DNA from 2 places in the Thermopolyspora sp. NPDC052614 genome. Region 1 is predicted to be linked to the other one. Evidence: predicted binding sites of a transcription regulator. Region 1 holds the regulator's gene; the other holds the start of a gene.
What was found. The regulator HrcA, encoded in region 1, represses chaperone genes, less so after heat shock. The targets are predictions, from matches to a motif close to TTGGCACTCTCNNNNNGAGAGTGCCAA.
Positions count from the first base shown of each region.

Region 2: groL (chaperonin GroEL) is a predicted target of HrcA. The motif match lies at 3,952-3,978, and genes of this name have one in related genera.

Region 1 is NZ_JBFATZ010000004.1:441,249-447,503, reverse strand. It holds gene hemW (radical SAM family heme chaperone HemW) at 1-1,103, shown strand, start outside; gene AB0K60_RS11645 (DUF3097 domain-containing protein) at 1,110-1,928, opposite strand; gene AB0K60_RS11640 (hypothetical protein) at 1,956-2,786, opposite strand; gene hrcA (heat-inducible transcriptional repressor HrcA) at 3,063-4,076, shown strand; gene dnaJ (molecular chaperone DnaJ) at 4,077-5,210, shown strand; gene AB0K60_RS11625 (ATP-binding protein) at 5,197-5,775, opposite strand; gene AB0K60_RS11620 (DUF742 domain-containing protein) at 5,765-6,255, opposite strand, start outside.
Region 2 is NZ_JBFATZ010000028.1:19,712-25,966, reverse strand. It holds gene AB0K60_RS35040 (hypothetical protein) at 1-696, shown strand, start outside; gene AB0K60_RS35035 (DUF4407 domain-containing protein) at 689-2,044, shown strand; gene groL (chaperonin GroEL) at 2,187-3,812, opposite strand; gene AB0K60_RS35025 (cold-shock protein) at 4,217-4,417, opposite strand; gene AB0K60_RS35020 (MoaD/ThiS family protein) at 4,755-5,030, opposite strand; gene thrC (threonine synthase) at 5,044-6,255, opposite strand, start outside.

The DNA.
Region 1 (6,255 bases):
GCGTCACCCGCTGCGGCTACTGCGACTTCAACACCTACACCGCGCAGGAACTCGGCCCCGGCGCCTCCCGCGCCGACTACGCCGCGACCGCCGTCGCCGAGGTACGGCTCGCGCGCAAGGTCCTCGGCGACGCCGCGCCCCGCGTGGAGACGGTGTTCTTCGGCGGCGGCACCCCCACCCTGCTCCCGGCCGCCGACCTGGTACGGGTGCTGCGCGCCATCGACGAGGAGTTCGGCCTCGCCCCCGGCGCCGAGGTCACCACCGAGGCCAACCCCGAGTCGGTCACCCCGGCGAGCCTCGCCGAGCTGCGCGCGGGCGGCTTCACCCGGGTCAGCCTCGGCATGCAGAGCGCCCGCCCGCACGTGCTGGCCGTCCTCGACCGCCGCCACACCCCCGGCCGGGCCGCGCAGGCCGCCCGCGAGGCCCGCGACGCCGGGTTCGACCACGTCAACCTGGACCTGATCTACGGCACGCCGGGGGAGAGCGACGACGACTGGCGCGCCACCCTCGCCGCCGCGATCGAGGCCGGCCCCGACCACGTCTCGGCGTACTCGCTGATCGTCGAGGACGGCACCCGCCTGGCCGCCCGCATCCGCCGCGGCGAGCTGCCCATGCCCGACGACGACGTGGCCGCCGACCGCTACCTCATCGCCGACGCCATGCTCGCCGAGGCCGGCCTGTCCTGGTACGAGATCTCCAACTGGGCGGCCACGCCCGAGGCCCGCTGCCGCCACAACCTGCTCTACTGGACCGGCGGCGACTGGTGGGGCGTCGGCCCCGGCGCGCACAGCCACGTCGGCGGCGTGCGCTGGTGGAACGTCAAGCATCCGGCCGCGTACGCGAGCCGCCTGGCCGCCGGCGTCTCGCCCGGCCACGCCCGCGAGATCCTCTCCGACGACGACCGCGCCGTGGAGCGGCTCATGCTCGAACTGCGGCTCGACTCCGGCTTCCCGCTGGCCGACATCGGGGAGGGCGCCAGGACGGCCGTGGCGCGCGCCCTCGCCGACGGGCTGCTCGACCCCGGGCCGTTCCGCGAGGGCAGGGCCGTGCTGACGCTGCGCGGGCGGCTGCTCGCGGACGCGCTCGTCCGCGACCTCACCTGACGGGCCTCACTCGACGGGCGGGCTCACGAAGTCGATCAGCTCCTCCACCCGGCCGAGCAGCTCCGGCTCCAGGTCCGCGTAGCTGGTGACGCGGCCGAGGATGTGACGCCAGGCCTCGGCGGGCTCCATGCGCCACCCGAGCGCCTCGATCACGCCCTCCTTCCACGGGATCCCCTTCGGCACCACCGGCCAGGACGCGAAGCCGAGCACCGACGGCTTCACCGCCTGCCAGATGTCCACGAACGGGTGCCCCACCACCAGCACATACGGCGAGCCCACCTGGGCGGCGATGCGGCTCTCCTTGCTGCCGGGCACCAGATGGTCCACCAGGACCCCCAGGCGCCGGTCCGGCCCGGGCGCGAACTCGGCCACGATCGCGGGCAGGTCGTCAACCCCTTCGAGATACTCGACGACGACCCCTTCCACCCGCAGATCGTGGCCCCAGATCTTCTCCACGAGGGCGGCGTCGTGCACGCCCTCCACGTAGATACGGCTCTCCTTGGCCACCCGCGCGCGCAGGCCCTCGACCGCGACCGACCCGGAGGCGCTGCGCCGCCGGGCCGCCGCGGATCCCGCCGCGGGCGTGCCGGGCCGTACCAGGGTGACCGGCTCGCCCTCCAGCAGGAACGCCGCGGGCTCCAGCGGGAACACCCGCCGCCGCCCGAAACGGTCCTCCAGCGTGACACCCTGCTTGTCACAGGCGACCACGGCGCCGCAGAAGCCGCCCTCGGCGTCCTCCACGACCAGGTCGAGTTCGGCCGGCACCACCGGGACGTCGTCCCGGGTCCTGCGGCGCCGGCGTCCGGCGAGCGCGTCCTCGTACATGGCAGGGCACGCTAGCAAACCGGTGCGTCACCGCCCCGCCGGTCCGTACGGCTGCCACGGCCCGGCGAGCCGCCGCTTGGCCCGGCTCCGGCGCACCAGCACGATGACCGTGACCACGACGGCCACGATGAAGGTGACGAATATCAGCCCGATGTAGAGCAGAATGCTGCCCGCCGCGTTGACGGCCCGCTCGCTGGTGATCGGCTTCCCGACGCCGAAGGCGACGTCGGCGCCCTCCGGGGCCGTGCACCGCACCTGGTAGGAGCCCGCCTGGGTGATGCCGATGTCGAAGATGTGCTCCCAGATCCTGCCGCCGGCGGTGATGCTCGCGGTGTAGCCCGGCTTGGTCAGCGCGACCTCTGCGCCGGTGGCGCTCGCGGCCTCGCACCGGACGTTCACCTGGGAGGTGGCCGAGACGTAGAGGACCGGCCTGTCCTGCGGGTTCAGCGTCAAGGTCTTCACCTCGCCGCTTCTGAAGCTGCTCGGGGGCGCCACGTCCTCGGCGACCGTGCCCACGGCGCTGTAGGTGCCGTAGACGAGGACGATGATGCTGGCCACGAACGCCAGCCAGGACAGCAGGATCCAGATGCGGCGGGGCCGGATCTCGGGCTTGCCGCCGGGCGGGCCGTAGCCGCCGGGCGGAGGGGGAGCGCCGTAGGCGGACTGAGGAGCGTACGGCGGGGTGCCGGGCGGGCCGTACGGCTGGCCGGGCGGGCCCGGCTGTGACTGCCCCGGCGAGCCGTGGCGCTGCGGGTCCAAGGGCCGGGTGGCGTCCTGAGGCGGGCCGAAGGAGGATTCGGGGCGGCCGTACCCCTGAGGACCCTGTCCCTGCGGGCGAGGGTCGTTGCTTTGACTCATACTCCGAGTGTGACGGTTCCCACTTGTGGAGCATTGGAAGCCTGCTTGCTAAACAATACCAATCTAATGTCCATATGCCATATACGGGCACATACAGGACTTTACGGACGCCGCTGGGCGGACCGGTCGGGCGGTGGCGCGGCCGGGCCGGGACAGGGTCGAGGGCGATGAGTTATCGCACCTTGAAGGCGGGGGCCGTACACTTGGCACTCGGGAACACTGAGTGCCAAGCGTGGTGTTGAAGAATGACACCAGGGCGGCCAGGAGGTGAACACGTTGCTCGATGACCGCAAGCTGGCGGTCCTGCGCGCCATAGTCGAAGATTACGTGTCCACCAACGAGCCAGTGGGCTCGAAGGCCCTGGCGGAGCGGCACAACCTGGGCGTTTCGCCGGCCACGATCCGCAACGACATGGCGGTCCTGGAGGAGCAGGGCTACATCCACCAGCCGCACACCAGCGCCGGGCGCGTGCCCACCGACAAGGGCTACCGCCTGTTCGTGGACCGGTTGTCGCAGATCAAGCCGCTGTCGGCGGCCGAACGCCGGGCGATCGAGACCTTCCTCGCCGGCGCGGTCGATCTCGACGACGTGGTCCGCCGCACGGTCCGGCTGCTGGCCCAGCTCACCCGGCAGGTCGCCGTCGTGCAGTACCCCTCGCTCGCCAAGTCCACGGTCCGGCACGTGGAGATCGTGCCGCTGAGCGAGCGCAGGGTGATGCTCGTCCTGATCACCAACACCGGCCGGGTCGAGCAGCGCGTCGTCGAAGTGCCCGAGCTGGTGGACGAGGATCGCATCTCGCACCTGCGGGCGATGCTCAACGCCTGCCTGGACGGCTGCGGCCTGAGCAAGGTGCCCGACACGGTGGCGGATCTGCCCGAGCATCTGCCGCTGGAGGACCGTCCGGTCGCGGCGACCATTCTTTCCGTGCTTCTTGAGACACTTGTGGACCGCAGTGATGAGAAAATCGTCTTCGCCGGTACCGCCAACCTCGCGGCGGCCGATTTCACCGTCGGCCTGCGCGATGTGCTGGAGGCGCTGGAGGAGCAGGTCGTGCTGATGCGGCTGCTCGGCGAGACGAGCGACCCCGCCGCCCTCACGGTGCGGATAGGCTCGGAAAACCCGTACTCCGGGCTGCGCGGCATCTCGTTCGTGGCCGCCGGGTACGGCTCGGGTGACAAGGAACTGGCCCGGCTCGGCGTGCTGGGCCCGACGCGAATGGATTATCCGGTGACGATGGGTGCCGTGCGCGCGGTCGCGCGCTACGTGGGTCAGATTCTGGCGGGGTCGTAAGTGGCGAAGGACTACTACGGCATCCTCGGGGTGCGCCGCGACGCCAGCCCTGAAGAGGTCAAGAAGGCCTACCGCCGTCTGGCGCGTGAGCTGCACCCGGATGTCAACCCGGATCCGACGACCCAGGAGCGCTTCAAGGAGATCACGCAGGCCTACGAGGTCCTGTCGGATCCGAACAAGCGCAAGATGTACGACCTGGGCGCGGACCCGTTCTCCTCGGCGAGCGCGGCGGGCGCCGGCGGCTTCGGCGCGGGCTTCCCGTTCAGCGACATCATGGACGCCTTCTTCGGCACCGCCACCGCCTCGCGCGGCCCGCGCACCCGGGCCCGCCGCGGGCGCAACCACACCATCCGGGTGGAGCTGGACCTGACCGAGACCGCGTTCGGCACCACCCAGGAGCTGGTGGTGGACACCGCGGTGGTGTGCGAGGTCTGCCACGGCGCGGGCTCGTCCCCCGGCACCCACCCCGACACCTGCGACATGTGCAACGGCCGGGGCGAGGTCTCCCAGGTCACGCGCTCGTTCCTGGGCCAGGTCATGACGTCGCGGCCGTGCCCCCAGTGCGGCGGCTACGGCAGCGTCATCCGGCACCCCTGCCAGGAGTGCTCCGGCGACGGCCGGGTCCGCACCCGCCGTACGATCAAGGTGCGCATCCCGGCGGGCGTCGAGGACGGCACGCACATCCAGCTCGCCGGCGAGGGCGAGGTCGGCCCCGGCGGCGGCCCGCCCGGCGACCTGTTCCTGGAGATCGTCGAGCGCCCGCACCCGATCTTCGAGCGGCGCGGCGACGACCTGCACTGCACCGTGCACCTGCCGATGACCGCCGCCGCCCTCGGCACGTCGCTCGCCGTCGAGACCCTCGACGGCACCGAGGAGATCGACGTACGGCCCGGAACCCAGTCCGGCCAGGTCATCCCCCTGTACGGCAGGGGCGTCCAGCGCCTCAACGAGACCGGCCGGGGCGACCTGCTCATCCACGTCAACGTGGAGACGCCCACGCGGCTCGACGCCGCCCAGGAGGAGCTGCTCAGGGAACTGGCCAAGCTGCGCGGCGAGGAGCATCCCCCGGGCAAGTTCGCCCCCGGCCAGCAGGGCTTCTTCTCCCGGCTGCGGGACGCCTTCAACGGTCGTTGAAGGCGGCGTCCACCAGGGCGATCAGGACCTGCTTGACCGAGTCGCGGTCGCGGGCGTCGCAACGCACCACCGGAACGCCCGCGTCGACGCCGAGCGCGTCCCGCACCTCGTCGAGGCCGAACCGGTCCGCGCCGCCGAAGTCGTTCACGGCGACGGCGAGCGGGACGCCGTGCTCCTCCAGCAGGTCGATCGCCGGGTAACACCGATCGACGCGACGCAGATCCACGAGCACGACCGCGCCCGCCGCGCCGTCGGCGAGCTCGGCGCGGAAGAACTCGCGGTTCTCCCGGTCGGGCGTGCAGAACAGGCACAGCACGACGTCGTCGTCCACGCCCACCCGGCCGACGTCGAAGCCGATCACTTCGCCGCCCGGCGCGGCATCCGGCGCGGCGTCCGGCTCGGCGAGGACCGCCTCGGCCGTGACCGGGTCGATGTCGGAGATCGCCTCAAGGAACGTCGTCTTTCCCGCGCCTCGCCCTCCCGCCACCACGATCTTGACCGAGACGGCGTCGGCGACCTCCACGGCGGCGGGGTACGCGTCGGCGACGGGAGCTTCAGAGGGCACGGACACCTGCCCGGATCCGCTCCAGCAACGCTCGGGGCGGCCGCGCGCCGAGGATGACCTGCGCGTGGATGACCAGGAGGTGCTCGGCCACGAGGTCGGCGATGAGCTCGCGGGCGACCCCGACCGGGAGCCGCAGACCGGCGGCGATCTCGGCGACGGACAGCGGGTGGCGGCACAGTTCCACGATGTGCGCGTGCTCGAAGGCCAAGGGGGCGTTCAGCGCGGCCGGGGTCGCGGACAGCAGCGTCTCCATGCGCAGTCGCTCGTCGAGCGGCAGGGTACGCCCCGCCGACATGATGAACGGGCGAGCGATCTCCCCGGCGGAGCTGACCTTCATCCCGGGCCCGTCCATGACCCCGTCGTCCTCGGATCGGGGCGGCTCGGGCCGCGCCGGCCGGTCATGTGGGACGCCTCCGCGGTGACCGCTCATCCGTCCCGCGAACCGGTCGCCCGCGGGGCCTCGTTCGTGCCAGGAGCGGC
Region 2 (6,255 bases), on a different contig from region 1:
CGGGTCGAGTTCAAATGCCGGGTCGTAGAGCCGGAACTCGTCGTCGAGCATCACGTCGCCGACGTCGCCGCGATCCTGGCGAGTCACCTTCGGGGCGACGTCAAGCTCATGCAGCTGGGGAGGAACCGGCCGATCGAGGAGACCTATGCCCTGATTCCCGAGGTCTCCGCGCGGATCCAGGCGTACCTGGAGGTCTATCCCCCCGAGATCGAGGGCATGCGGATCACCTTCGCCGGCGTGGACCTCCGGCTCCCCGACGACGTGGTCGTCCACAGCAAGGGCATCAAGCGGCTGCAGTGGGAGCGGGAGAGCAAGGAGCTCCTGGTGGCGATCGAGAACCGCGACGTCGCCCGGATCGAGGACATCTTCCGGCGGGGCCCGGAGGCGGCGGCCGCCCTCGGCATCTCCCGGGAGCAGCTCCTCATGCCCGACGCCGTCGAGTTGGTACGCAAGGCCGAGGAGCAGCGGCTGACCCACCTGTCCGACCTGCTCAAGCGCCTGCCGGACGGCGCGCTCGACTTCCTTCCCGTGGACACCCATCGGCTGCTCAACCAGGTGATGAAGTCGGTCACGGGCGTGGAGCTCGTCATCGAGCCCTCCGACGACAACCGGCCGCAGCTCGGCGGCGGCAGGCACGCGAGGGCCGACGACGCGGACGGCCCCCGGCCGATCGATCTGGAGGATCTCGATGACTGAGGCGCCCCTGCGGACCGGTACGGCGACCGCCGCCACCGCCTGGCAGCGGCTCGCCCTCGGCCGCCGGCTCAGGGTGCTGGCCGGCGTCGACGAGAAGATGCTGGACAAGGTGCCACTGGAGCGCACCCGCTTCACCGGCCTCGGCGGGGTGGTGCTCGGCACGGCGGCGGTCGCCGGGCTGTCCATGTGGTTCGCGGTGGGGCAGGTCCTCGGCGGCTGGCATGTCGCGATGCTCATCCCCGTCGTCATGTGGGCGCTGATCGTGCTCAACCTCGACCGCTGGCTCGTTTCGGCGGCCACCGGCATGTGGCAGCGCCGGGTGCTCATGATGTTCCCCCGCCTGCTCATGGCGGCGCTGCTCGGCGTGGTCATCGCCGAGCCCCTGGTGCTGCGCGTCTTCGAGACCGCGGTGGAGCAGCACGTGAAAGACGGCCGGGAGCAGGCGCGGGAGCTGGAGCAGGCGCGGTGGATCGGCTGCAATCCGAAACCGCCCGCGCCGCCGACCCGGCGGGACTGCGACGCCGCACGGCTCGCGTCGGTCGGGGTCGAGTCCAGGTCGGACACGATCACCAAGCTGGAGGCGAGCGCGCGCAGGCTGGAGACCCGCATCGACCGTGCCGAGAAGCACCTGTCGGATCTGGTCGAGCTGGCGCGGAAGGAATGTGTGGGAGAGGACGGAGAGGGCCTCAGCGGCAAACGAGGGGAGGGACCGCTCTGCATTCGTAACCGGGCCGACGCGGCGGATTTCGAGGCCCGCAGCGGGCTCGACAAGGACAGGACCCGGCTGAACGGGCTGCGTGACCAGATCGCCCGTCTGCGCGGCCCGCTCGCCGCCGAGGAGGCGGACTTCGAGGCCCGCCTTGATCGGGCGATCCGCGAACGGCTGGACGACCTGCCCACCAAGGACGACCCGATCGGGCTGCTCGAACGCATGAAGGCCCTGCACGAGCTCACCGCGGCCAACCCGTACCTGTTCGCCGCGAGCTGGCTGATCCGGCTCTTCCTGATCGTGATCGATTGCCTGCCCGTGCTGGTGAAGCTGATGGGCGGCACGACCGCGTACGACCGCATGGTGGCCACCGAGATCCGCAGGCGCGAGGAGGTGCACGCCAGGGAGGCGGAGCTGCGGGCCAAGGGGGAGATCGACGAGCTCGATCTCGCCGCGTACGCCGCCGACGAGGAGCGGCGCAGGCGGCGCCAGAACATCGACGTGGCCCGCCGTACGACCGAGGCCCAGACCCGTGCGCGTCTGGCGGACCTGGTCGACCAGCGCACCCAGGAGCTGCGGCTGCGCCAGAACGGCGGCCCGGTGCACGAGGAGCGCCGCAACGGCTCCCTGACCCTGTGAAGGCCCTGTGAGGCCCTGTGCCTTCAAGGAGGGGGGCGGGGGATATGACGAGGGGCGGCCCGGTGTGGACCGCCCCTCGTCGCCCGATGGGTGCTGATCGGGTGAGGAAACCCCAGGTGAGATACCCGGGTGGGAGAGTGGACTAGAAGTCCATGTCGCCGCCGCCGCCGGGCATGGCGGGGGCCTTCTCCTTCTCCGGCTTCTCGGCGATGACGGCCTCGGTGGTCAGGAACAGGGCCGCGATCGACGCCGCGTTCTGCAGCGCCGAGCGGGTGACCTTGGCCGGGTCGATGATGCCGTTGTCGAACATGTTGACGTACTCGCCGGTGGCGGCGTTGAGGCCCTCGCCCGGGGTGAGGTTGCGGACCTTCTCCACCACGACGCCGCCCTCAAGGCCGGCGTTGACGGCGATCTGCTTCAGCGGCTCCTCCAGCGCCTTGCGCACGATGGCGGCGCCGGTGGCCTCGTCGCCGGTGAGCTCAAGCTTGTCGAACGCCTTGGCGCCGGCCTGCAGCAGGGCCACGCCACCGCCGGGCACGATGCCCTCCTCGACGGCCGCCTTCGCGTTGCGGACGGCGTCCTCGATGCGGTGCTTGCGCTCCTTGAGCTCGACCTCGGTGGCCGCGCCGGCCTTGATGACGGCGACGCCGCCGGCCAGCTTGGCGAGGCGCTCCTGCAGCTTCTCGCGGTCGTAGTCGGAGTCGGTCTTCTCGATCTCAGCGCGGATCTGGTTCACGCGGCCGGCGATCTCGTCGGCGTCGCCGGCGCCGTCCACGATCGTGGTCTCGTCCTTGGTGACGACGACCTTGCGGGCGCGGCCGAGCAGGTCGAGGGTGGCGTTCTCCAGCTTGAGGCCGACCTCCTCGCTGATGACCTGGCCACCGGTGAGGGTGGCGATGTCACCGAGCATGGCCTTGCGGCGGTCGCCGAAGCCGGGGGCCTTCACCGCGACGGACTTGAACAGGCCGCGGATCTTGTTGACGACGAGGGTGGCCAGGGCCTCGCCCTCGACGTCCTCGGCGATGATCAGCAGCGGCTTGCCGGCCTGCACGACCTTGTCGAGCAGCGGCAGCAGGTCCTTGTTCGCCGAGACCTTGCCGTTCACCACGAGGACGTAGGGGTCCTCCAGGACCGCCTCCATGCGCTCGGGGTCGGTCACGAAGTACATCGAGATCAGACCCTTGTCGAAGCGCATGCCCTCGGTGAGCTCCAGCTCAAGGCCGAAGGTGTTGCTCTCCTCGACGGTGATGACGCCTTCCTTGCCGACCTTGTCCATCGCCTCGGCGATCATCTCGCCGATCTGGGCGTCGCCGGCGGAGATGGAGGCCGTGGAGGCGATCTGCTCCTTGGTCTCGACATCCTTGGCGATCTTGGAGAGCTCCTCGCTCACGCGCTCGACGGCGGACTCGATGCCGCGCTTCAGCGACATCGGGTTCGCGCCGGCGGCCACGTTGCGCAGGCCCTCGCGAACCAGCGCCTGGGCGAGCACGGTGGCGGTGGTGGTGCCGTCGCCCGCGACGTCGTCGGTCTTCTTGGCGACCTCCTTCACCAGCTCGGCGCCGATCTTCTCCCAGGGATCCTCGAGCTCGATCTCCTTGGCGATCGACACACCGTCGTTGGTGATCGTGGGGGCGCCCCACTTCTTCTCCAGCACGACGTTGCGGCCCTTGGGGCCAAGCGTCACCTTCACGGCGTCGGCGAGCTGGTTCATACCGCGCTCGAGACCGCGCCGGGCGTCCTCGTCAAACGCGATCATCTTGGCTGCCATACGGCTAGACCTCCCAGACAAAGGGTGGCTTGCTACGGATCGAGCCGACGCCCGCGACGGCTATGGTCCCGCCTCCACGCGGCACCACACGCCGCGGCTCGGCAAGGCCCCATCGCCTCGATCCTGTTGTCACTCTCGGCTGTCACTCTCGACATGAGAGTGCCAACGAACTGTTTAGCACTCTACCCGGGGGAGTGCAAGCGCAAGCCCCTTGACCAGGAGATACGTGTCTCCCAACTGGCACAACGCCCGGTCAAGCTCCTTTGCCCGGCACCAGATCCGCAAGGTGTCCGCCACGCGTCCGCCACGCGTCCGACGACGTGTCCGGCAACGCGTCCGCGACGTCAAAAGGGCTCGGTCCGCCTTCAGCCGGGACCGAGCCCTTGCCGTCTGTCGTGCTGCCGTCAGACAGACCGGACCGACTCGGCCTGCGGACCCTTCTGGCCCTGCGTGATCTCGAACTCGACCCGCTGCCCCTGCTCCAGCGAACGGTACCCGTCCATCAGGATTGCGGAGTAATGGACGAATACATCCTTACCACCGTCTACCGCGATGAAGCCGTAGCCCTTGTCCGCGTTGAACCACTTGACGGTGCCCTGCGCCACTTTCCGACTCCTCTTACTGGGCTTCGGAACCTCGCCCATTCACCGCGAGGTCCCTGACCTCCGAGCCGGGAAGTCGCCAACTTCCCGGGCACGTCGATCGTCCTCGACGATACCTGTGGCATGCCGTGGGGCAACAGAGTCAATCGCCAAACTCACCCTTGACGTTCGCTCTAAGCGGGACGCAATTGGGCCCGCTTCCGGGAGGCGAATGACAATTTAGGTATTTTGTATCCCGTTTCTTAAACTTCGTTACTGATAGCCCAGCACGTCACCGGCCCTGGACGCGACGACGCCCGCGTCGGCAAGGCCGTACGCGGGCGTCGGGCGATGCGGAGAGTCAGCCTCCGGCCACGGCGGGGATTATCGAGATCTGCGCCCCTTCGGGGATGGAGGTGTCCAGTCCATCGGCAAAACGGACGTCCTCTTCCCCGACATAGACGTTGACAAAACGGCGAATCTTGCCCGTTTCGTCCAGAATTCGCCCGCCGATGCCCGGATAGTCCGCGTCCAGCTTCTGCAGTACGTCGCGAAGGGTCGCCCCCTCTCCGGTGACCTCGGCGACACCCTGCGTATATGTGCGGAGAATCGTCGGAATCCGTACTGATACGCTCATAATAACGACCCTTTCAGGAGTTGTCGGGGAATGCAGCGCGAAAAGCGTCGAGAGACGGGCGGATCACTGCGGTGGGCCGCGCCCCGGCGGACACCGCGTCGAGCGTCTTGAGGCCGTCGCCGGTGTTGAGGACGACCGTCTCCGCGTCGGGGTCGATCCTCCCGTCCGCCACCAGCTTGCGCAGCACGCCGACGGTGACGCCGCCCGCCGTCTCGGCGAAGATGCCCTCGGTGCGGGCGAGCAGCCGCACGGCGTCGACGATCTGCTCGTCGGTGACATCCTCCACCGCCCCGCCGGTCCGGCGGGCGATGTCCAGCACGTACGGCCCGTCGGCCGGGTTGCCGATCGCCAGCGACTTGGCGATCGTGTCGGGCTTCACCGGCCGCACCACGTCGTGCCCGGCCTTGAACGCCGCCGACACCGGCGAGCAGCCCTCGGCCTGCGCCCCGAAGATCTTGTAGGGCCGGTCCTCCACCAGCCCCAGCCTGATCAGCTCCTTGAAGCCCTTGTCAATCTTGGTGAGCTGCGAGCCGGACGCCACCGGGATCACGATCTGGTCCGGCAGCCGCCAGCCGAGCTGCTCGGCGATCTCGTACGCCAGCGTCTTGGAGCCCTCCCCGTAGTAGGGCCGCAGGTTGACGTTGACGAAGCCCCACTTGTCGCCCAGCGGGTCGCCGATCAGCTCCGAGCAGAAACGGTTCACATCGTCGTAGGTGCCGTCGATCGCCACCAGCCGCTTGCCGTACACCGAGGCCATGACGATCTTGGCCTCCTCCAGGTTCGCGGGGATGAACACGCAGGCGTCGAGCCCGGCGCGGGCGGCCGCCGCGGTGACCGCGCCGGCGAGGTTGCCGGTCGAGGAGCACGACAGCGTGTGGAAGCCGAACGTGCGGGCCGCCTCAAGCGCGATCGCCACCACCCGGTCCTTGAACGAGTGCGTGGGGTTGCCCGAGTCGTCCTTCACGTGCAAACTGCGCAGGCCGAGCTCCTTGGCCAGGTTGTCGGCCTTGACGAGCTTGGTCCAGCCCGGCGCGAGGTTGGGCTTGGCCGCGACGTCGGCCGGCACCGGCAGCAGCGGGGCGTACCGCCAGATGCTCACCGGGCCGGACTCGATCCTCGCCCGCAGGGCCTCGCCGACCTGGTCGGCGGCCGGACCTTGCTCGGTGTTCCACGGGTATGCCACCTCAAGTGGCCCAAAACACTCGATACAGGCGAAGTTAGGGCC